DNA from 3 places in the Streptomyces sp. NPDC044063 genome. Region 3 is predicted to be linked to each of the others. Evidence: riboswitches for the same ligand, from Rfam matches in the RefSeq annotation. Region 3 holds a riboswitch; each other region holds the start of a gene.
The links. A riboswitch is a leader RNA that binds a small molecule or an ion and turns the genes downstream of it on or off. The one in region 3 is predicted to bind cyclic di-AMP.
Positions count from the first base shown of each region.

Region 1: another riboswitch for cyclic di-AMP. It lies ahead of AC07BS_RS12130 (M23 family metallopeptidase); the one in region 3 lies ahead of AC07BS_RS18725 (M23 family metallopeptidase).
Region 2: another riboswitch for cyclic di-AMP. It lies ahead of AC07BS_RS07500 (C40 family peptidase); the one in region 3 lies ahead of AC07BS_RS18725 (M23 family metallopeptidase).

Region 1 is NZ_JBWKFM010000007.1:180,663-188,247, reverse strand. It holds gene AC07BS_RS12135 (GntR family transcriptional regulator) at 1-211, opposite strand, end outside; gene AC07BS_RS12130 (M23 family metallopeptidase) at 418-1,203, opposite strand; cyclic di-AMP (ydaO/yuaA leader) riboswitch at 1,215-1,369, opposite strand; gene AC07BS_RS12125 (M16 family metallopeptidase) at 1,616-2,983, opposite strand; gene AC07BS_RS12120 (M16 family metallopeptidase) at 3,022-4,377, opposite strand; gene AC07BS_RS12115 (DNA gyrase/topoisomerase IV subunit A) at 4,599-7,052, shown strand; gene AC07BS_RS12110 (CobW family GTP-binding protein) at 7,085-7,585, opposite strand, start outside.
Region 2 is NZ_JBWKFM010000004.1:146,994-154,578, reverse strand. It holds gene AC07BS_RS07530 (hypothetical protein) at 1-1,410, shown strand, start outside; gene AC07BS_RS07525 (GDP-mannose 4,6-dehydratase) at 1,489-2,490, shown strand; gene AC07BS_RS07520 (nucleotidyltransferase family protein) at 2,533-3,246, shown strand; gene AC07BS_RS07515 (NAD-dependent epimerase/dehydratase family protein) at 3,256-4,173, shown strand; gene AC07BS_RS07510 (spherulation-specific family 4 protein) at 4,170-4,877, shown strand; gene AC07BS_RS07505 (endo alpha-1,4 polygalactosaminidase) at 5,030-5,779, shown strand; cyclic di-AMP (ydaO/yuaA leader) riboswitch at 6,026-6,178, shown strand; gene AC07BS_RS07500 (C40 family peptidase) at 6,182-6,655, shown strand; gene AC07BS_RS07495 (NADP-dependent oxidoreductase) at 6,752-7,585, opposite strand, start outside.
Region 3 is NZ_JBWKFM010000014.1:21,178-28,762, forward strand. It holds gene AC07BS_RS18710 (hypothetical protein) at 1-73, shown strand, start outside; gene AC07BS_RS18715 (aldo/keto reductase) at 85-1,053, opposite strand; gene AC07BS_RS18720 (MFS transporter) at 1,083-2,597, opposite strand; gene AC07BS_RS18725 (M23 family metallopeptidase) at 2,725-4,053, opposite strand; cyclic di-AMP (ydaO/yuaA leader) riboswitch at 4,065-4,203, opposite strand; gene AC07BS_RS18730 (PP2C family protein-serine/threonine phosphatase) at 4,342-5,517, opposite strand; gene AC07BS_RS18735 (DEAD/DEAH box helicase) at 5,739-7,361, opposite strand; gene AC07BS_RS18740 (cold-shock protein) at 7,550-7,585, opposite strand, start outside.

The DNA of each region.
Region 1 (7,585 bases), on a different contig from region 3:
GGCGGGTGGTGACGAAGCCCTCGGAGGCGAGGGTGCGCAGGGCCTCGCGGACGGGCACCCGGGAGACGCCGTAACGGCGGGCGAGGAGTTCCTCGATGAGCCGGCTGCCGGGCGGGAAAACACCGGTGACGATGTCGTCGCGAATCGCCGTGCACACGGCGTGCGCGGAAATGCGGCGGCCCTCGTGCGCCGCTTCACCACCGCCGTTCACGTACGGCCCCGCATGGCTGCACCTCCGCTTTACGACTTAATCGGCCGAGCGGGTCGGCCCATTGACATCCGTTCAGCGACTCTATGGCAATCCCCGGTGATTTCCGATGGGGCCGGTGAATCATGGATATTTTTTGGCCAGCACCCCCGGCGGAAGCGCGAGAAGGCCCCGGCCGTGGGGCCGGGGCCTGGTGCGCGCGTCGCGGGTCAGACGTTGACGCCGTGCGCCGCGAGGTAGGCGATGGGGTCGATGTCGGAGCCGTAGGTGGCGCCGGTACGGGCCTCGAAGTGCAGGTGCGGGCCGGTGACGTTGCCGGTGGCGCCGGAGAGGCCGATCTGCTGGCCCGGGGTGACCGTCTGACCGACGGAGACGTCGATCGAGGAGAGGTGGGCGTACTGCGTGTAGGTGCCGTCGTTGTGCTTGATGACGACGTTGTTGCCGTACGCGCCGCCCCAGCCGGCCTCGACGATGGTGCCGGCGGCGACCGCGTGGACGGAGCTGCCGGTCTCGGCGTGGAAGTCGATGCCGGTGTGGCTGCCGGAGCTCCACAGGCCGCTGGAGGCCTTGTAGGAGGTGGAGACGTAGGAGCCGTCGAGGGGGCTCACGTAGGTGCCGAGGCGCTTGCGCTCCTCGTCACGCGCGGCACGCTCCTTGGCCTCGCGCTCCTCCTTGAGCTTGCGCTCGGCCTCCGCGTGGCGCTCCTTGGCCTCGGAGGCCTTCTTCTTAGCGCTCTCCTCGGCCTGCAGGCGGGCGGCGGCCTCGTCGGCGGCGCTGCGCTGGGTCTCGGCCTGGGCGTCGACGTTGCCGGCCATGACGTCGCTCATGACGACGGCCTGGGTCAGCCCGGTGTCCTCGGGGCCGCGGGTCTCGTCACCGGCGGCGAAGGCCGGGGCGGCGACGCCGGCGACCACACCGGCGGCGGTCAGGGTGGCTATGCCCGCGACATTGGCGCTGACGCGCGCGGCTCGGCTCGGACGGCGGTGCTTCCCCATGGATGGGCGATCCTTTCCTTCCCTCTCGCCTACCGGGTTAGCTGACGGGTTCGGAGCAGGAAGGTCTCCTACGGTGCCCTCGTGAAAGGGAACCGATTCACCCCAGGGACTGATGGGTCCCCGGCTCCCTTCGGCTGGCGCCTCGGGGACTCGGCGATGGCTGCCCGGGACCGCGGTTGCGGCTCCGATCTGACGGACTGCCGCCCTGACGCTAATCGGCGTCAGATTCGAACGGCAAACAGAACCGGGCTTTTATGACGTACGCCACACGACCAACATGCAACCACCGCGAGAAAACGGGCATAAAGGAGACGCGTGGGCCCCGATGGGCCCACGCGTCTCACATGTCCGGCAATGTCCGGCCCAGGGAGAGCGGCGGACAGCAGGGTTGACGCCCCGTCAGATCAAGGGATCAGGCCGGGACGACCGTCACCTCGCCGATACCCAGCGCCCTGACGGGCTCGGCGATCTCGGAGGCGTCCCCGACCAGGACCGTGATCAGCCGGTCGGCCGGGAAGGCGCTCACGACGGCCGCCGTGGCCTCCACCGTGCCGGTGTCGGCGAGGCGTTCGTACAGCCGCGCCTGGTAGTCGTCCGGCAGGTGCTGCTCGACCTGGTCGGCCAGGGTGCCCGCGACGGCGGCGGCCGTCTCGTACTTCAGCGGGGCGACGCCCACCAGGTTCTGCACCGCCACGTCCCGCTCGGCCTCGGTCAGACCCTCGGCCGCGAGGGTGCGCAGCACCGTCCACAGGTCCGCCAGCGCCGGGCCGGTGTTCGGGGTGTCCACGGAGCCGCTGATGGCCAGCAGCGCCGTGCCCGTGCCGTCGGGCGCCGAACGCAGGACCTGGCCGAAGGCGCGGACGCCGTAGGTGTAGCCCTTCTCCTCGCGCAGCACACGGTCCAGCCGGGACGTCAGCGTGCCGCCCAGGCAGTACGTGCCGAGCACCTGGGCGGGCCAGACGCTCGCGTGCCGGTCCGGGCCGGTGCGGCCCAGGAGCAGCTGGGTCTGGACCGCGCCGGGACGGTCCACGATCACCACACGGCCGGTGTCGTGGGCCGTGACGGCCGGGACGGGCCGGGGCTCGGCGGGAGCGCCCGTCCAGGCGCCGAGGGACTCGGCGAGGGCCTGGTCCAGGTCGACGCCGGTGAAGTCGCCGACGACGACGGCGGTCGCCGTGGCCGGGCGGACGTGGGCCTCGTAGAAGGCGCGCACGGAGGCGGCGTCGATGCGCTCGACGGTCTCCTGGGTGCCCTGGCGGGGCCGGGACATGCGGGAGGAGGCCGGGAAGAGCTCGGCGGACAGCGCCATGGCCGCCCGGCGGGCGGGGTTGGCGAGCTCGTGCGGGATCTCGTCCAGGCGGTTGCCGACCAGGCGCTCGACCTCGTTGTCCGGGAAGGCCGGGGCGCGCAGGGCGTCGGCCAGCAGGCCCAGGGCCTTGGGCAGCCGGGAGGCCGGGACCTCCAGCGACAGCCGCACGCCCGGGTGGTCGGCGTGGGCGTCCAGGGTGGCCCCGCAGCGCTCCAGCTCGGCGGTGAAGTCCTCGGCACTGAGCTTGTCGGTGCCCTCGGAGAAGGCCCGCGCCATGATCGTCGCCACGCCGTCGAGACCCTCGGGCTCGGCGTCCAGGGGGGCGTCCAGGCTGACCTCGACGGCGACCACCTGCTGGCCCGGGCGGTGACAGCGCAGCACGGTCAGGCCGTTGGAGAGCTGCCCCCGCTCCGGGGCCGGGAAGGCCCAGGGGGTGGGCGCTCCCGGCTCGGGCCGGGGGTGGAACACCATCGACGGGGCGGGCTGCTGGGTGTCCGCGGCGGCGTCGCTCACTGAGCCGTCTCCTCTTCGTCGTTCTCGCCGGCGGCGGTGTCGGCGTCGGTCCGGGGCGTGGTCGGCTCGTAGACCAGCACCGCGCGGTTGTCGGGGTGCAGCCGGGCCTTGGCGACCTCCTGCACCTCCTCGGGGGTGATCTCCAGGACGCGCTGCACGGCGGTCAGGGCCAGCTGCGGGTCGCCGAACAGCACGGCGAAGCGGCACAGTTCGTCGGCCCGGCCGCTGACGGTCGCCAGGCGGTCCAGCCACTCCCGTTCCAGCTGCGCCTGGGCGCGCTCCATCTCCTGCGGGGTGGGGCCCTCGACGGCGAAGCGGGCGAGCTCCTCGTCGACGGCGGCCTCGATGCCGGCCACCTCGACGCCGCCGGACGCCTTCACGTCCAGCCAGCCCAGGGAGGGGGCGCCGGCCAGGCGCAGCAGGCCGAAGCCGGCCGCGACGGCGGAGCGGTCGTGGCGCACCAGACGGTTGTGGAGGCGGGAGGACTCGCCGCCGCCGAGGATGGTCAGCGCCAGGTCGGCGGCGTCCGCCTCCCGGCTGCCGTCGTGCGGCAGGCGGTAGGCGGCCATCAGCGCGCGGGAGGGCACCTCCTCGCGGACGACCTCGCGCAGCTGCCCGCCGATGGTGTCCGGCAGGCTGCCGTCGCGCGGCGGCTGCTTGGCGTCGTGGGCGGGGATGGAGCCGAAGTACTTCTCGATCCAGGCGAGCGTCCGCTCCGGGTCGATGTCGCCGACGACCGACAGGACGGCGTTGCCGGGCGCGTAGTACGTGCGGAAGAACGCGCGCGCGTCCTCCAGGGAGGCCGCGTCCAGGTCGGCCATGGAGCCGATCGGCGTGTGGTGGTACGGGTGGCCGTCGGGGTAGGCCATGGCGGTCAGCTTCTCGAACGCGGTGCCGTAGGGCACGTTGTCGTACCGCTGGCGGCGCTCGTTCTTGACGACGTCGCGCTGGTTCTCCATGGACTCGTCGTCGAGCGCGGTGAGCAGCGAGCCCATCCGGTCGGCTTCCAGCCACAGGGCCAGCTCCACCTGGTGGGCGGGCATGGTCTCGAAGTAGTTGGTGCGCTCGAAGCTGGTGGTGCCGTTCAGCGAGCCGCCGGCGCCCTGCACCAGCTCGAAGTGGCCATTGCCCTTGACCTGTGCGGAGCCCTGGAACATCAGGTGCTCGAAGAGGTGGGCGAGGCCGGTGCGGCCCTTGACCTCGTGGCGCGAGCCGACGTCGTACCAGAGGCAGACCGCGGCCACCGGGGTCAGGTGGTCCTCGGAGAGGACCACCCGCAGGCCGTTGGCCAGGCGGTGCTCGGTCGCTGTCAGACCGCCCGAGGCGGCCTGTTGCGTGGCCGTGTGACCCATGGGCATGTACGTCCCTTCGATCTCTTGAGATCCCGCGGTGCCTCGCGACGACTCGCGTGATGAACAGTGCTGTCACTGTATGCAAGCGCACCGACATCCGGAGAAGTTCCCGGGCCGGGCCACCCCTCCCGGACGGGTCGCGGTCGGGGTTGTCAGCGGCGCGGTCCACAATGGTCGGCGTCAGACCGCCTCGGCAATCGATCGAAGGAGCAGCAGCCGCGATGGCCCGCCGCAGCACGAAGACCCCGCCGCCGGAAGACTTCGAGGAGCGCATCCTCGACATCGACGTCGTCGACGAGATGCAGGGCTCCTTCCTCGAGTACGCCTACTCGGTCATCTACTCGCGCGCCCTGCCGGACGCCCGGGACGGCCTCAAGCCCGTCCACCGCCGCATCCTCTACCAGATGAACGAGATGGGGCTGCGCCCCGACCGCTCGTACGTGAAGTCGGCGCGCGTCGTCGGCGAGGTGATGGGCAAGCTCCACCCGCACGGCGACGCCTCGATCTACGACGCCCTGGTGCGCATGGCGCAGCCCTTCTCCATGCGGGTGCCGCTGGTCGACGGGCACGGCAACTTCGGATCGCTCGGCAACGACGACCCGCCGGCCGCCATGCGCTACACCGAGGCCCGGATGGCGGCGGCGACCTCGCTGATGACCGAGTCGATCGACGAGGACACGGTCGACTTCGCGCCCAACTACGACGGCAGCGAGCGCGAGCCCGTCGCGCTCCCCGCCGCGTACCCGAACCTGCTGGTCAACGGCTCGTCCGGAATCGCGGTCGGCATGGCGACGAACATGCCGCCGCACAACCTCGGCGAGGTGATCGCGGCCGCCCGGCACCTCATCCGGCACCCGGGCGCCGACCTCGAGACCCTGATGAAGTTCGTCCCCGGCCCGGACCTGCCCACGGGCGGCCGGATCGTCGGTCTGAGCGGCGTCCGCGACGCCTACGAGACCGGCCGCGGCACCTTCAAGATCCGCGCCACCGTCTCCGTGGAGAACGTCACGGCCCGCCGCAAGGGCCTGGTCGTCACCGAACTGCCCTTCACGGTGGGTCCCGAGAAGGTCGTCTCCAAGATCAAGGACCTGGTCGGCTCCAAGAAGCTCCAGGGCATCGCGGACGTCAAGGACCTCACCGACCGCGCCCACGGCCTGCGCCTGGTCATCGAGGTGAAGAACGGCTTCAACCCCGAGGCCGTCCTGGAGCAGCTCTACAAGCTGACGCCGATGGAGGAGTCCTTCGGCATCAACAACGTCGCGCTGGTCGACGGCCAGCCGCTGACCCTGGGCCTCAAGGAGCTGCTGGAGGTCTACGTCGACCACCGCTTCGACGTGGTGCGCCGGCGCAGCGAGTTCCGGCGGAGCAAGCGGCGCGACCGGCTCCACCTGGTCGAGGGTCTGCTGGTGGCGCTCGTCGACATCGACGAGGTCATCCGAATCATTCGATCGAGTGAGAACGCGGCGGCGGCCAAGGCGTCACTCGTGGAGCGCTTCTCGCTCTCCGAGGTGCAGACCCAGTACATCCTCGACACCCCGCTGCGCCGCCTGACCAAGTTCGACCGGATCGAGCTGGAGTCCGAGCGGGACCGGCTGAACACCGAGATCGACGAGCTGACGCGCATCCTGGAGTCCGACAGCGAGCTGCGCAAGCTCGTCTCCTCGGAACTGGCCGACGTGGCGAAGAAGTTCGGCACCGAGCGGCGTACGGTGCTTCTGGAGTCGGCCGGCGTCCCGGCCGCCGCGATGCCGCTCCAGGTCGCGGACGACCCCTGCCGGGTGCTGCTGTCCTCCACCGGCCTGCTGGCCCGTACGGCCACGGGCGAGCCGTTCGACGGGGCGGCCGAGACCAAGCGGGTCAAGCACGACGTGATCGTCTCGGCGGTCCCGGCGACGGCCCTGGGCGAGGTGGGCGTGGTCACCTCCGAGGGCCGCCTGCTGCGGGTGCGGGTCATCGACCTGCCCCAGCTGCCGGAGACCGCGGCGGCGCCCAACCTCGCGGGCGGGGCGCCGTTGGCGGAGTTCCTGACCCTGGCGGACGGCGAGCGGGTGGTCTGCCTGACCACGCTCGACGAGTCCTCGCCGGGCCTGGCCATCGGCACGGAGCAGGGCGTCGTCAAGCGCGTGGTCCCCGACTATCCGGCCAACAAGGACGAGCTGGAGGTCATCGGCCTCAAGGACGGCGACCGCGTCGTGGGCGCCGTCGAGCTGCGGACGGGCGAGGAGGACCTGGTCTTCGTCACCGACGACGCCCAGCTGCTGCGCTACCAGGCCTCGCAGGTACGGCCGCAGGGCCGCCCGGCGGGCGGCATGGCGGGCATCAAGCTGTCCGCCGGCGCGAAGGTCATCTCGTTCACGGCGGTGGACCCCGCCGAGGACGCGGTCGTCCTCACGGTCGCCGGCGTCCGGGGCGGGCTGCCCGGCGCCCTGGAGTCCACGGCGAAGCTGACACCGTTCGACCAGTTCCCGCGCAAGGGCCGGGCGACGGGCGGCGTGCGCTGCCAGCGCTTCCTGAAGGGCGAGGACTGCCTGATCCTGGGCTGGGCCGGGCCCGCGCCCGCCCGGGCCGCGACGACCGGTGGTGCCCCCGCCTCGCTGCCCGACCCCGACCCGCGCCGCGACGGCTCGGGAACGCCGCTGCTCAAGCCGGTCGCGGCGGTCGCCGGACCGGTGTAGGCCCCGGCGATCCGACGGGACCAGGCCCGGGGTCAGGACTGCGCGTAGCGCAGGACGCCCCACATGCCGGTCTCGTCGGTCTCCCGCGGGGCGGTGTCGCGGCAGGCCGCGATCCCGTCCCGCAGGGCGTCGGCGTCGATGCCGCTGCCGATCATGACGAGCCGGGTGGCACGCTTCTCGGAGCGCGCCCACGGCGACGGGTAGAAGCGCAGGAAGTCGCCGACCGCGTGGACGGTGAACTTCTGCCGGTGGCCGGCCACCCCGAAGTGGACGAAACCCTTGATGCGGTAGAGGCCCTCGGGCCGGCTGTCGAGGAACTCCATCAGCCGGCGCGGGTGCATCGGCTCCTCGGAGGCGAACTCGACGCTCTCGTAACCGGTGTGCGGATGACCGTGGTGGTCGTGGTCACCCTCGTCTTCCCCAGTGCAGAGGTCCTCGAAGGAGAGCTGGCGGATCGCCTCGTTCCGGTCCTCGCGCGGCTTGCGGTCGAAGAGGAACCCGGGGTCGACGCGCCCGTGCGAGGTCGCGACGAC
Region 2 (7,585 bases), on a different contig from region 3:
GAGCCGGCCCACGAACTGGCGGACGCGCCGGTGGCCGTGCGCCACCGGCCGCGCTGGGCCGCCGACCCGGTCGACGACCTCGCCCAGGAACTGGCCGCCGTCTGCGCGGCGGCCGTCCACCCCGACGAGATCGCCGCCGTGCTGGAGGCCGACGGGCTGACGGGCGAGCAGATCGCCGAGCGTTACGGGCGGGCCGACGCCTTCGAGCTCGCGGCCGAGCTGTTCGCCCGCGTCCCGCGCGGCCATCCCGAGCCGGAACCGGCCCCCGATCCCTGGAAGGTGCGGCCCGGCCGGTTCCTGCTCCGCTCGCTGGTGTTCACCCTGCCGGGCTTCGGCTACACCCTCGGCGCCCCGCTGATGGAGGGCGGCCGGGACCACTTCGGGCTGCCCGCCGGCACCGGGGCGCTCATCGCCTCCGCGCTGGTGGCCTGGGCCTGGAACCAGGCCCTCGCCCACCGCGCGTACCTGGCGCTGGCGTCGGGCGGCCGTGGCGCGGCCGCCCGCCGCCTCGCCGCGGGGGCCCCGCCGGGCGTCCTGCTCGCCACGGGCGCGGCGGTCGCCCTCCCGGCTCCGCCGGGGGCGCTCGCCTTCGCGGCCGGCCAGGTGCTGTACCTGGCGGCGGCCACCGCGCTGCTGGTGCTCGGCCGGGAGCGGTTCCTGCTGCTCGCGCTCCTGCCGACCGCCGCCGGCGGCGCGGCGGCGGTGCTCGCCCGGCCGCCGGCCCCGGTGGGCGCGGCGCTGCTGCTCGCCACGGCCGGGGGCGCGCTGCTCGCGGCGGGGTGGGAGATCGTACGGGCCCGCCGGGCGGACGGCGGGGCGGCGGGCGCGCCGCCGCTGGCGGCCTCCGTCCCGTACGGCCTGTTCGGCCTGGGCTGCGGGGTGCTCACGACGATCGCGGCGCTCGGCGACGTGCTCGTCCACCGCCCCGGCGGCACCGGCGGGTCCGCCGTCCTGGCCCTCACCCTCAGCATGGGCGTCGCCGAATGGCTGCTGTTCCGCTGCCGGGGGCTGGCCCTGGCCGCGCTCGGCGCCTCGACCGGCACCCGGGGGCTGCTGCTGCGGGTGGGCCGGGTGCTCGCCCTGTGCGTCGCCGGGTACCTCGCGGCCCTGACCGTCCTCACCCTGGCCGTCGAGGCCCTGTGGCCGGGCGGGCCGCCGCTGTCGGCACCGCGTCTGACGGCCCTGCTGGCGCTGGGGGCGGTGCTGTGGACCGGGCTGCTCCTCCAGGCCTACGGCATCGCCTGGCTGCCGGCGCTGCTCTGTCTGGGTGCCGCCGGTGCGGAGACCGCCGCCCTCGTGCTGCGGATCTCCGTCCCGGCCACCGATCAGCTGGTGGTGTGCGCGGGAGCCGCCGCCGGGCTGCTGGCCGCGGCCACCGTGCTGCTCGGGCGGATCACCGCCCACCGCTGAACCGCCGCATGTCCCCGCTTTTCACCCGTCCCCGCACCCCGCTCATTCACTCCAGAGAAACGCAAGAGGAGACCGCTCATGTCCGCTCCCTCGCTCGTCGCCGTCACCGGAGCCGAAGGGTTCATCGGGTCCCACCTGGTCGAGGCGCTCGTCGCCGACGGCCACCGGGTGCGCGCGATGGTGCAGTACAACTCCTTCTCGTCGTTCGGCTGGCTGGAGGACCTGCCCGCCGACGTGCTCGACCACGTCGAGGTCGTCCTCGGCGACGTCCGCGACCCGGGCTCGGTCACCGGCCTGGTGACCGGCGCCGAGACCGTCTACCACCTGGCCGCGCTGATCGCGATCCCGTACTCCTACCGGGCCCCGCACAGCTACGTCGAGACCAACGTCACCGGCACCCTCAACGTCCTGGAGGCCGTGCGCCACCTGAGCGTCCCGCGCCTGGTGCACACCTCCACCAGCGAGACGTACGGCACGGCGCGGACGGTGCCGATCACCGAGGACCACCCCATCAACACCCAGTCCCCGTACGCCGCGTCCAAGGCGGGCGGGGACCGGCTGGCCGACAGCTACCACGCCAGTTTCGGCCTCCCCGTGGTCACCCTGCGCCCCTTCAACACCTTCGGTCCGCGCCAGTCGATGCGTGCGGTGATCCCCACCGTCATCGGCCAGGTGGCGGCCGGGCAGCGCGAGATCACCCTGGGCGACCTGCGGCCCACCCGTGACTTCAGCTACGTCAAGGACACCGTGGCGGCCTTCCGGGCGGCCGGCACCGCGCCCGCCGACGCCGTCGTCGGCCGCACCTTCAACTCCGGTACCGGCGAGGAGATCTCGGTGGGCGACCTCGTCACGCTCATCGGCAAGATCATGGACGCCGAGCTGCGCGTCACCGAGGACGCCCAGCGCGTGCGGCCCGCCAACTCCGAGGTGATGCGGCTGGTCGCGGACGCCTCACGGCTGCGGGCCGCCACCGGCTGGGCCCCGGCGCACAGCCTGGAGGAGGGACTGCGCGAGACCGTCGCGTTCTTCCGCGACCCGGCGAACCTGGCCCGGTACAAGACCGGCATCTACAACGTCTGACGTCCACCCCGACCCACGCGGCACACGAGAGGAACGGCACCCATGCACGCAGTCATCCTGGCCGGAGGCAAGGGCGTCCGGCTGCGCCCCTACACCACCGCGCTGCCCAAGCCCCTGGTGCCCATCGGCGACCAGCACGCCATCCTCGAGATCGTCATGCGCCAGCTGGCCGGCGCCGGGTTCACCAGCTGCACCCTGGCCATCGGCCACCTCGGCCACATCATCCGCGCCTATGTCGGCGACGGCTCGCAGTGGGGCCTGACCGTCGACTACACCACCGAGGAGAGCCCCCTGGGCACCATGGGGCCGCTGCTCACCATGGCCGACCGGCTGCCCGAGCACTTCCTCGTCATGAACGGCGACATCCTCACCGACCTCGACTTCGGCGCCGTCCTCGGCGAGCACATCGCCTCCGGCGCGCCGCTGACCATCGCCACCTACGCCCGTACCGTGAACATCGACTTCGGGGTGCTGACCACCGACTCCGGCCGGGTCGTGGGCTTCGCGGAGAAGCCGAGCATGGACTACCGCGTCTCCATGGGGGTCTACGGTGTCTCCCGGAGCGCCCTGACGCGCTACACCCCCGGGCTCCCCCTCGGCTTCGACGAGCTGGTGCTCGACCTGCTCCAGGCCCGGACCCCGCCGAACGCCTACGAGTTCGACGGCTACTGGCTCGACATCGGGCGCCCCGACGACTACGACCGGGCCAACGCCGAGTTCTCCGTCCGCCGTGACCTGCTGATGAAGGGTGCGTGAGGCGCCCCCATGCGCGTTCTCGTACTGGGTGCCACCGGCTTCCTGGGCCGGCACGCCGCCGACCGCCTGCGTGCCCTTCGGGGCGCGCGGGTGCTCCGCGGCGGCCGGGGACCGGACGCCGATGTGCCCGTCGACCTGGCCCCGGCCGACCCGGAGGCCCTCACGGCGGCGCTGCGCGCGGCCGCCCCCGACGCCGTCGTCAACTGCGTGGGCGCGGTCGGCGGCGCCGCCCCGGCGCTGACCGCCCTCAACGCCCACGGCCCGGCCGTGCTCTGCGAGGCCCTGCGCCGCGCGGCGCCGGACGCCCGGCTGGTGCACCTGGGCTCCGCCGGCGAGTACGGGCCGCCGGACGACCGCCGCCCGGTCGGCGAGGCGCACCCGGCCCGCCCACCGGGCCTGTACGGCGCCACCAAGCTGGCCGGCACCCTGGCGGTGACCGGCTCCGGCCTGGACGCCGTGGTGCTACGGGTGTTCAACCCCGTGGGGCCCGGCGCCCCGGCCGCCTCGCTGCCCGGCCGGCTGGCCGCCGAGCTGCGCGCGGCGGGCCCCGGCGACCGGGTGCGCACCGGCGACCTGTCCGCCCACCGGGACTTCGTCGACGCGCGGGACGTGGCCGAGGCCGTCGCCCTCGCCGTCACCACGCCCCGGCCGCTGCCCGGCGTCCTCAACATCGGCAGCGGCACGGCCCGCCCGGTCCGCGACGTCGCCGAGTGCCTGCTGCGGGCCGCCGGGTACCGGGGGCCGGTGGCGGACCGCGTGGCCGAGGACGGCGACGCCTCGCCGCGCTCGGCTGCCGTGCCCTGGATCCGGGCGGACATCACCGCCGCCGGGCGCGCCCTGGACTGGACCCCCCGCCGCACGCTGGAGGACTCCCTGGCCGACCTGTGGGCCGCCGCCGGCGGGCCCGCCGCGGGGTCCCCGCGATGAGCGGCGCCACGGGCGGTACGCCGCCGGACGACGGGCAGCGGCTGCTCGTACCGCTGTACGTCCATCCGGCGGTGGGGCCGGAGGAGTGGGCGGCGCTGCTCCGGGTGGCGCCGCGGCTGTACGGCGTGGTGCTCAACGCGGCCGACGGGCCGGGCACCCGGCCCGATCCCGCCTTCCGGGCCGCGGCGGACCGGCTGCGGGAGGCGGGGGTGCGGCTGCTCGGCTACGTCGACACCGGATACGGCCGCCGCCCGGCGCGCGCGGTGGTGGCCGACGTCCGCCGGCACCGCCGGTGGTACGGCGTGGACGGGGTCTTCCTCGACCAAGTACCGGAGGGTGCCGGTCCGTTGCCGCGCTACCGCCGTCTGGTGACGGCGGCCCGGGTGCTGGGCGCGCGGACGGTGGTGCTCAATCCGGGGACGCATCCCGACCCCGGCTACGCGGCGCTGGCCGACCTGCTGGTGACCTTCGAGGGCCCCTTCGAGGCGTACCGGCGGGCCCGGGTGCCCGACTGGACCGCCGACCACCCGCCCGGCCGCTTCTGCCACCTGGTCCACGGGGTGCCGGGGGACGGCGCCGGGCTCGTGGCCCGTACGGCCGGGGCGCGCGGCGCCGGGGTGCACTGCGCGGTGCCGGGGACGGGGGCCAACCCCTGGCGGTGCGTGCCCCTGGAGCCGGCCGGGCCGGCGGGAGGCGTGCGGTGAGCGGGCGTCCGGTGCGGCGGCGCCCCGGGTGGGGGCGGCGGGCCGGCGCGGGGGCGGCCGTCGTGCTGCTGATGCTGGCCGGCTGTTCGTCCGGGTCCGGCGGTGACGAGGACGACGGGGGCGGCGAGGACCGGGAGGCGCCCACCGACCGGATGTCGGCGCCGCCCTCGCCCGGCGGCACACCGTCCCGGCCGGCGGCGGGGCGCTGGCAGCCCCGGCCGGGCACCCGCTGGCAGTGGCAGCTCGGCGGACGGGTGGACACCTCGGTGGACGTACCCGTCTACGACATCGACGGGTTCGAGAACTCGGCCGCCACGGTCGCGGAGTTGCACGCCCGGGGCCGCAAGGTGATCTGCTACCTCAACGCCGGGGCGTGGGAGGACTTCCGCCCCGACAAGGGCAGGTTCCCGCGGGCGGTGCTGGGGCGGAACAACAAGGGCTGGGACGGCGAGAAGTGGCTGGACATCCGCCGGCTCGACGTCCTGCGGCCCATCATGGCGGCGCGCGTCGACATGTGCCGGCAGAAGGGGTTCGACGCGGTCGAGCCGGACCTGACGGAGGGGTTCCGCAACTCCACCGGTTTTCCGCTGACGGCCGCGCACCAGCTGGCGTTCAACCGGATGCTGGCGGAGCTGGCGCACGAACGGGGCATGGCCGTGGGGCTGAAGAACGACCTGGAGCAGATCCCCGAGCTCGTCCGCGATTTCGACTTCGCGGTGAACGAGCAGTGCGCGCAGTACGACGAGTGTGAGAAGCTGACGCCCTTCGTCAAACGGAACAAAGCGGTCTTCCATGTCGAATACGAACTTCCGCCGGCCGACTTCTGCGCCACGAGCAAGCGGCTCGGCCTGAGTTCGATGAAGAAGAACCTCGACCTCGACGCCTGGCGCCGGCCCTGCTGACGGCATCCGCGGAGGCTTTCGTTCCAATGCTTCGACCGCCCCTTCCGGCAAGGGTTTACCGCCAGTTCGGCGGGGGCGGAAAAGCCGTGGTTCCGGCTTTGCGCCCGAAGTGAAGAAGTTCACAGATGGCCGTTTCGGCACCGGAATCCGGCGACTCATGGTGCAGGATCTCTCACCGAACACAAGATCCCGTCACCCAGGCGGGCCACCCGGGCGGACGCCGAGTCCTGCCGCCGCACCGGGTGCGGATTCGATTTGATGGATCGGCAGGAGCGGGAGACCCAAGCGGTACGAACCACGAGGTCGGTGGTTCTAGGGGTGAAGCCACATCCGTGGCCGGGCAACTTCGCGGCCCGAACCCGACAGGTCATCTTTCGCAGGCGGATGTCGAAGGGCTCAGTCATGTCTGCGCTGCCTCGAATACCCGCGCTCGCCAAGCGGGCCGGTACCGCGTCCGTCCTGACCGCCGCCACCCTGGCGGCATCGGTGCTGGTCCCCGGACTGGCCACGGACGCGTCCGCCGCCACCGCCGGCGAGCAGGCTCTGAAGGTCGCGGCCTCGAAGAAGGGCTCCCCCTACCAGTGGGGCGCCTCCGGTCCCAACCGGTTCGACTGCTCGGGCCTGACGCAGTACTCGTTCAAGAAGGTCGGCAAGTCGCTCCCGCGCGTCGCCTCCGACCAGTACAACAAGACCCGTCACATCTCCGGCGGCTCCCGCCAGGTGGGCGACCTCGTGTTCTTCCACTCCGGCAGCAACGTCTACCACGTGGGGATCTACGCGGGTAGCAACAAGATCTGGCACGCTCCCAAGCCCGGCACCACCGTCCGACTGGAGAAGATCTGGACCAGCAGCGTCTGGTACGGACGCGTCAAGTAGTCAAGTAGTCGAGCGGTCCCGCCGTCCGTCCCGTGCCCGGCACGCGCCCCGCGTGCCGGGCACGGCCGGTTCCCGGCCCGGAACGGGCGGTACCGCTCAGGCCACCGCCAGCACGATCTTGCCCGTCAGATGGCCGTGCTCGCTGGCCCGGTGCGCCTCGGCGGCCTCCGGCAGCCGGTAGACCCGGTGGATGGGGAGCTGGAGGATGCCCGCCTCGTGCAGCGCGAGGGCGGCGGCGAGGGCGGGCACGGGGTTGCTCGCGGGGGCGCCGGAGCTGAAGTGGGCGCCGTGCCGGCGGGCGCCCTCGGCGTCGGCGATGCTCACCACCCGCTCCGGGGAGCCGATGAGCTCCACCGACACTCCCACCGCGTCGCCCTTCCCCACCGCGTCCAGCGCCGCGTCCACCCCTTCGGGCACCGCCTCGCGCACCCGGTCGGCCAGCCCCTCCCCGTAGGCCACCGGGATCGCGCCCAGGCCCCGCAGGTACTCGTGGTTGAACGCGCTGGCCGTGCCGACCACCCGGACGTCCCGGGCCCGGGCGAACTGCACCATCAGGGTCCCCACGCCCCCGGCCGCCCCGTGCACGAGCAGGGTCTCGCCCTCCGCCGGGGCCAGCAGGTTCAGCGCCCGCCAGGCCGTCTCGGCGGCCACGGGCAGCGCGGCCGCCTCCTCCCACGGCAGGGAGAGCGGCTTGACCGTCAGCTCGTCGGCCGAGGCCAGGGCCTGTTCGGCGTAGGCGCCGGTGACCGTGCGACCGAGGACCGCGTCCCCGGCCGCCACCCCCACCACGTCCTCCCCCACGGCCTCCACCACGCCCGCGGCCTCCAGCCCGGGCACGTGCGGGAAGGCGACGGGGAACACCCCGGCCATCGCACCGCTGCGGATCTTGTGGTCGATGGGGTTGACGCCGGCGCACCGCACGCCGATCCG
Region 3 (7,585 bases):
GTCCGTGTTCGGCGTGGCCGGGGCCGTCGCGCTGGCGTCGTGGGCGGTGGAGCGGGCGCGCCACGACGCCTAGGCGTGCCCCGGTTACGCCGAGGCCTCCGTCAGCTTCGTCAGGTCGGGGGCCGTCAGTTTCAGGTCCGCCACCGCCAGCAAGGGTGGGAGCTGGGCCACCGTGCGGGCGCTGGCCAGGGGGGTGGCCACCGTGGGGCGGGCGGCCAGCCAGGCCAGGGCGACGGTGGCGAGCTCGGCGTCGTGGGCCGTCGCCACCTCGTCCAGGGCAGCGAGGACCCGCCGGCCGCGCTCGGACTCCAGGTGCTGTCCGGCGCTGCCGGCCCGGGCGCTGTCCACCGCGGTGCCCGGGCGGTACTTGCCGGTGAGGAAGCCGGAGGCCAGCGCGAAGTAGGGGATCGCGGCCAAGCCGTGCTCCGCGGCGACGGTGGCCAGCTCGCCCTCGTAGGTGGCGCGGGAGACCAGGTTGTAGTGGGGCTGGATGGCCACGTACTTGGCCAGGCCGGACCGGTCGGAGAAGTCGAGGGAGGCCCGCAGCCGCTCGGCCGTGATGTTGGAGGCGCCGATCTCGCGGATCTTCCCCTCCTTCACCAGCGCGTCCAGCGCGCCGATGATCTCCTCCACCGGCACCGACTCGTCGTCGACATGGGTGTAGTAGAGGTCGATGCGGTCCGTGCGCAGCCGGCGCAGCGAGGCCTCCACATCCGTCTTGATCACCTCGGGGCGCAGGCCGCGGTGGGCCGGGACGCCGTGGCCGACCTTGGTGGCCACGACGACGGCGTCGCGGTTGCCGCGGGCGGCCATCCAGTTGCCGATGATGGTCTCGGACTCGCCTCCCTGGTTGCCGGGGACCCAGGCGGAGTAGACGTCGGCGGTGTCGATGAAGTTGCCGCCGGCCTCCGCGTACGTGTCGAGGACGGCGAAGGACTCCTTCTCGTCCGCCGTCCAGCCGAAGACGTTGCCGCCCAGGGCCAGCGGGTGGACGGAGAGGGCGCCGATGCCCCGGTGGCCCGTGGTGCCGTGGTTGCGATGAGTGTCAGCCATGCGATGGTGCAACTCCCCTGCTGGGATTGTTATTCCGCGGGCGCGGGCGCCGGCAGGGGCTCGGGAGGGTGGACGGACAGGGGTGCCGCGATGTCCTCAAGGGACCGGCCCTCGGCGCGTACGGCGAGGAAGGCGGCCACCACGCCGCCCGCGCACATCAGCGAGGCGCCGATGCTGAACGCCAGGACCGTGTCGCTCACGACGCCGCTCTGCGTCAGCGCGGCGAAGAGCAGGGGGCCGCTGATGCCGCCGGCCGCCGTGCCGACCGCGTAGAAGAAGGCGATCGCCATGGCCCGGGTCTCCATCGGGAAGATCTCGGACACCGTGAGGTAGGCGCTGCTCGCGCCGGCCGAGGCGAAGAAGAGCACGACGGCCCAGCAGGCGGTGAGCGTGACGGCGTTCAGCTGCCCCTCTCCGAAGAGCACGGCCGTACCGAAGAGCAGGACCCCCGCCAGCAGATACGTGGAGGAGATCATGATCCGCCGGCCCAGCGTGTCGAACAGCTTGCCGAGGAGCAGCGGGCCCAGGAAGTTGCCCACCGCTATGACCGCGAAGAAGTAGCCGGTGCGGGACGTCGACACGCCGAAGAAGCGGGTGAGGATGGCGCCGAAGCCGAAGGTGATGGCGTTGTAGAGGAACGCCTGGCCGATGAACAGGGCGAGTCCCAGGATGGCCCGGCGCCGGTAGTCGGAGAAGACCGTGCGCGCGATGTCCCGGAAGCCGAAGCTCTCGCGCTGGCGGATGGTGATGCTGCCCTTGGGGGCCGGCAGCTCCGTGCCCTTCTCGGCGGCGACGCGTTTCTCGATCGACGTCACCAGCCGCTCGGCCTCCTCGGCCCGGCCATGGATGAACAGCCAGCGCGGACTCTCCGGCACCTGGCGCCGGACGAGCAGGATCACCAGTCCCAGGACGACGCCCATCGCGAACGTCAGCCGCCAGCCCAGGCTCTTGGGGAAGATGCTCGTGTCGAGCATGAGGATCGACAGCAGGGAACCCGCGATGGCTCCCAGCCAGAAGCTGCCGTTGATGATCAGGTCGACCCGGCCGCGGTAGGCGGCCGGGATCAGCTCGTCGATGGCCGAGTTGATGGCCGCGTACTCCCCTCCGATGCCGAAGCCCGTCACGAAGCGGAAGACGAAGAACCACCAGGAGGTGTACGACAGCGCGGTCAGCGCCGTGGCGCCCAGATAGACCGCGAGCGTGACCATGAAGAGCCTTTTACGGCCGAAGAGGTCCGTCAGCCTGCCGAAGAAGAGAGCGCCCGAGCACGCTCCCGCCACATAGAGCGCGGCGGCCAGGCCGGTCACCCCACCGGAGGTGATGGACAGGCCGCTGCCCTGTTCGGAGAGACGGCCGGCGATATTGCCGACGATCGTCACTTCCAGGCCGTCCAGGATCCAGACCGTGCCGAGACCGATCACCACCGTCCAGTGCCACCGGGACCAGGGCAGACGGTCCAGGCGGGCAGGCACCGACGTGGTGATGGTTGTCGCGGGCGTCGTCACATGCTCTGATTTCCCGATTGGCGACAGAACATTCCCCATATCGGGATATTGGGCGTCTGTTACCCGGGTGCACCGCTGCGCTTGCGGAGCGCGCGTTCAGGCGCCAGGCGCGGAGCACGGAATGCGCGCCCCCAGCCCTACGCGCCTCTGCCCTACGCGTCCCGTCCTACGGCCGCAGGCCCTTGCCCCGCAGCCACGTCAGCGGGTCCACCGGCGCGCCGCCGTCCGGCCGCACCTCCAGGTGGAGATGCGCGCCGGTGACGTTGCCGGTGGCGCCCACCCGGCCGATGACCGTGCCGGCCCCGACCTTGCCCGACGTCACCACCATCGACGACAGGTGGCAGTACCAGATCTCGGTACCGTCATCGAGCGTCAGCACGACCCGGTAGCCGTACGCGCCCGCCCAGCCCGCCTGGGTGACGGTGCCGCCGCCCACCGCCTTCACCGGGGTGCCGGTCGGCGCCGCGAAGTCCTCGCCGGTGTGGTGCGCGGACCACATGTCGCCCGCCTGGCCGAAGCCCGCGGTCAGGGTGTACGAGGCGACGGGGAGGACGTACCCGCCACGGTGGGATCTGTCGGCCCGCTGTCCGTAGTCGTGGTCGGCGACATACTCCTGTGCGCCGTGCGCGGCCTTCTCCGCACGCCGGGAGAACGCCGTCGCGCCCGCCTTCCCGGCCTTCCCGGCCGCCGCCGACTCGTCCGACCCGCTCGAATCGTCCGACCCGCTCGACTCGTCCGACCCTGCCGACCCGGCCGCCCCCTGCGACTCGCCGGCTCTCCGGGCGTGCTGGGCGGCCACCTGCACCTGGTGCGCCTCAGCCTTCTCCGCCGCCGTCCTCCGCGTCGCCTCGACCGCCGTCCGCTCCTCGGCCGCGCGGGCCTCCTCCTCCGCGGCGCCCTGCTGGCGCTCGGCCTGCAGGAGGATGCGCGCCCGCAGCGCCTCACCGGCGTCGGCCGCGCTGTGCGCGGGCTCCGGCGCCGCCTCGGCCTGCCCGGCGGGGCTCGCCTCCGCCGGGGCCGCCGCGTTCTCCGTCGTCCGGGCCTCGTCGCCGCCGATCAACGAGCCGACGCCCGGGATCTTCGACAGTTCCGGCACGGATATCGGGGCCGCCGGGCGGTCCTGGGCACTCGCCATGCCGCCGGCGCCCACCGCCGCGATCATGCCCACGCCGAGCACGGCGCCGCTGCGGGCCATCGTGCCGCCGCGCTGCTTGACGACGCGGTGTCTGCCGCGGGCCGGGGGCGCCAGGGAGTCCTCGGACGGGTTCCACTCGCCGCCGGGCCCCTCGGCGCTCACGGGCTCGTGGGCGGGCTCGGGAGCGGTCCCGTAGGCCGGCTCGTAGGCCGGCTCGTAGGCGGGCTCGTACGCCGGGTCATGGGCGGGCCCGGTCTCGTACGCGTACCCGTATGTGGGCTCGTGCGTCTCGTAGGCCGCGTACGGCACTCCGTGCGCGTCGTGCGAACTTCCGTCCAGATCGGACCTGTTGGACGCCACCGGGGCGCACTCCTTTCCTTCCGACTCGCCTACCGGGTTAGCTGACGGGTTCGGAGCAGGAAGGTCTCCTACGGGCCGGCGTACGGCCCGATTCACCCCAAAGGTTGATGGTTCCCCGGTTCCACCCACGGGATTCGGCGAAGGCGCACGGCGCCGCCCCTGGCGACGGCTCAAGGACCGCGCTGCGTTATCGAACGTTAATAGACACGGCGGCCGGAAACCAAGCCGAAAGCGTGAATCCGTAGGCCTCTTGGGGCGATGTGGCCATACGTCCCAGCTGATCGTTCGTCAGTCGTTATCGGACCGGACGCGGATCATACGGGGTGTGGCCTGGTCGATCGTCTGAGTGACCGTGACGGGGCGGTGACGGCCGTCGCCGCGCCGGATGGCCAGCAGGGCCATGTCGTCGTTCGTCCGCCCCCCGGCATGCCGCGCGACGTCGGCGACGAGGGTGTCCAACAGTGCCTCGGGGCTCTTGAAGTGCCGGCCGGCCAGGCGCCTCCTGGGCTCGTAGAACGTGCCGCTCGGGTCCCGCGCCTCGGTCACCCCGTCGGTGAACAGCAGCAGGGTCGCACCCGCCGGGAAGTCCCACTCCTCCACCCGGTCCGGCCAGACGCCCAACTCGCCCATGCCGAGCGGCAGGGCGGGCATGGCGGGGTGGGCCTCGCCGACCATGCCGCCGGGGTAGAGCAGCAGAGGCGGCGGGTGGCCCCGGTTGATCATGCGGAGCACGCCGGGGCCCGACGGGACCTCGGCGAGGACGGCCGTGGTGAAGCCCTCGCTCTGGTCGAGGTTCGCCCTCCGTACGCCCTCCCGCTGCAACGCGCGCTCCAGGCGTACGGCGAGCCCCTCCAGCGTGCGCTCCTGCTCCGCGGCCTCGCGGAACGTGCCGAGCAGCACCGCGACCGCCTCCACCGCGCCCAGCCCCTTGCCCCGGACGTCCCCGACGATGACGCGCACGCCGTACGGGGTGTCCTGCACGGCGTACAGGTCGCCCCCGATGCGCGCGTCGGCCTCCGCCGCCACGTAGCGCGCGGCGACCCGCAGCCCGGCGATACGGGCCGGGGGCGCGGGGAGCACGGCACGCTGGGCGGCCTCCGCGATGCCGCGTACGGAGGCCAGCTTCCGGTCGCCGTGGTGGAGGACGTGGTTGATGCCGAGGGCGAGGGCGCCGACGGTCAGCACGGTCACCACCTCGGTCACCGATTCGCCCGCCTCGGGGGCCTGGCGGCCCACGGTGAGGCCCACCATGGCGGCCAGGGAGGTGAGCGCGACCAGCAGGGTGGCGCTCGGTGACAGCAGGGACGCCGCGACGAGCGGTGCCGAGGCGAAGAAGGGCGCCGAGGAGTACCGGGGAGGCGTGAGGACGTCGAAGAGGACACCGGCCACGATGATGGCGACCGGCAGCCAGCGCACCTGGGCCGGGAGACCGCGCGCGGCAGGGGTGTCGGGTTGAGTGGGCATCTCGGCCCACCCTCGCCGGTGCGGGGCGCTCCGGCGAGCGGGGTTGGGCCGATCGAGGGGACACCTGGCGCGACGAGGACGGGGGCCGAGGGGCGGTGTGCTCCGCCCCTCGGCCCCCGTCAGCGGCCCTCGTCAGCGGCCCCCGTCAGCGGCCCTCGTCAGCGGCCCCGTCAGCGGCCCCCGTCAGCCGTAGGGCCCTGCGCGGTTCGGCCCGCCGTGGTTCAGTTCGCCGGACGACGGTCGGCGCGCGCCGCCCCGTCACCGCCGCGACGGCGCGGGCGGCGGGCGGACCCGCCGGAGCGCGCGGGACGCGACGCGCCCTCGGCGCGCGCCGCCCCCTGACCCTGCTGCTGCCGCTGACCCTGCTGCCGCTGGCCCTGCTGCTTCTGGGACGGCCTCCGGGAGGACGGCTTCCGCGCCGGCTTCTGCGCGGCCTTCGGCGCCGGCTGCTGCGGCGGGGCGATGACGACCGGCACACCGCTGGGGCGGCGGGCGCCCGTGACGCGCGCGAGCTCGGCGTCCTCGGCGTGGACGTCGGCCTTCCGGGGCGTGATCTTCGCGGTGGCCATCATCCGGCTCATCTCGCGGCGCTCCTCGGGCAGTACCAGCGTCACGACGGTGCCCGACTCGCCCGCGCGCGCCGTGCGGCCGCCCCGGTGGAGGTAGTCCTTGTGGTCGACCGGCGGGTCGATGTTCACGACCAGGTCCAGGCCGTCGATGTGGATGCCGCGCGCGGCCACGTTCGTGGCGATCAGCGCGGTGACCTGCTCGGTGCGGAACTGCTCCAGCACGCGGTTGCGCTGCGGCTGGCTCTTGCCGCCGTGCAGCGCGGCGGCCCGTACGCCCTCCGAGAGCAGCCGCTTGACCAGCCGGTCGGCGCCGCGCTTGGTGTCCACGAACATGATCACGCGGCCCTCGCGCGCCGCGATCCAGGTGACGGTCTCCTTCTTCGCGTCCACGTCGGCCACGTGGAGCAGGTGGTGCTCCATCGTGACGACCGCACCCGCCGACGGGTCGACGGAGTGGGTGACCGGGTCGGAGAGGAAGCGGCGCACGAGACGGTCGACGTTGCGGTCCAGCGTCGCGCTGAACAGCATCCGCTGGCCCTGCGGGGCGACCTGGTCGAGCAGCCGGGTCACCTGCGGCAGGAAGCCCATGTCGGCCATCTGGTCGGCCTCGTCGAGGACCGTGATCGCCACGTCGCCGAGCTCGCACTCGCCGCGCTGGATGAGGTCCGCGAGCCGCCCGGGCGTGGCGACCAGGACCTCCGCGCCACGGGCGAGGGTCTGGGCCTGGCGGCCGATGGACATGCCGCCCACGACGGTGGCCGTCCGCAGGTTGACGGCGGTCGCGTACGGGGCGAGCGAGTCGGTGACCTGCTGGGCCAGTTCGCGGGTGGGCACGAGGACGAGCGCGAGCGGACGGCGGGACTCGGCCCGGCGTCCGGCGGTACGGGCGAGGACGGCCAGACCGAAGGCGAGGGTCTTGCCGGAGCCGGTGCGGCCACGGCCCAGGACATCACGACCGGCCAGCGAGTTGGGCAGGGTCGCCGCCTGGATCGGGAAGGGCTCGGTGACGCCCTCGCGGGTCAGCGTGGCGAGCAGCGCGGCGGGCATGTCCAGCGCGGCGAAGGAATCCACCGGCGGCAGCGCCGGCGTCGTGCTGACCGGCATCTCGAAGTCGCCCTGCGGCTCGACGGGCCGGCGCCGGGCGGAGCCCCGTCCGGACGACTGGCGGGCCTCGGCGCCGTCGCCACGCGTACGGGGAGAGCGCGAGGGGCGCGAGGAGCGCGTGGAGCGCTCCGGACGATCGGAGCCGGCGGAACGGGCGGCGGAGCGAGTCATGCGGGGGGACCTTCCCTCAATGGGGTGCCAAGCCCCCTGTTCGAACGGACGCGGTGGGCGTCCGGGACGCGGTGATCGTCGCGGACGCGGTGGGCGCCGTGATCGCGGCAGGCGCGACGATGGGGCCCGCACACAGTGGTGCGGGCCCCATCGGAAGCGTCAACGCGCTGCGGCGCTGCGGATGGTCGTCAGATGGTGACGATGTTCTCCGCCTGCAGGCCCTT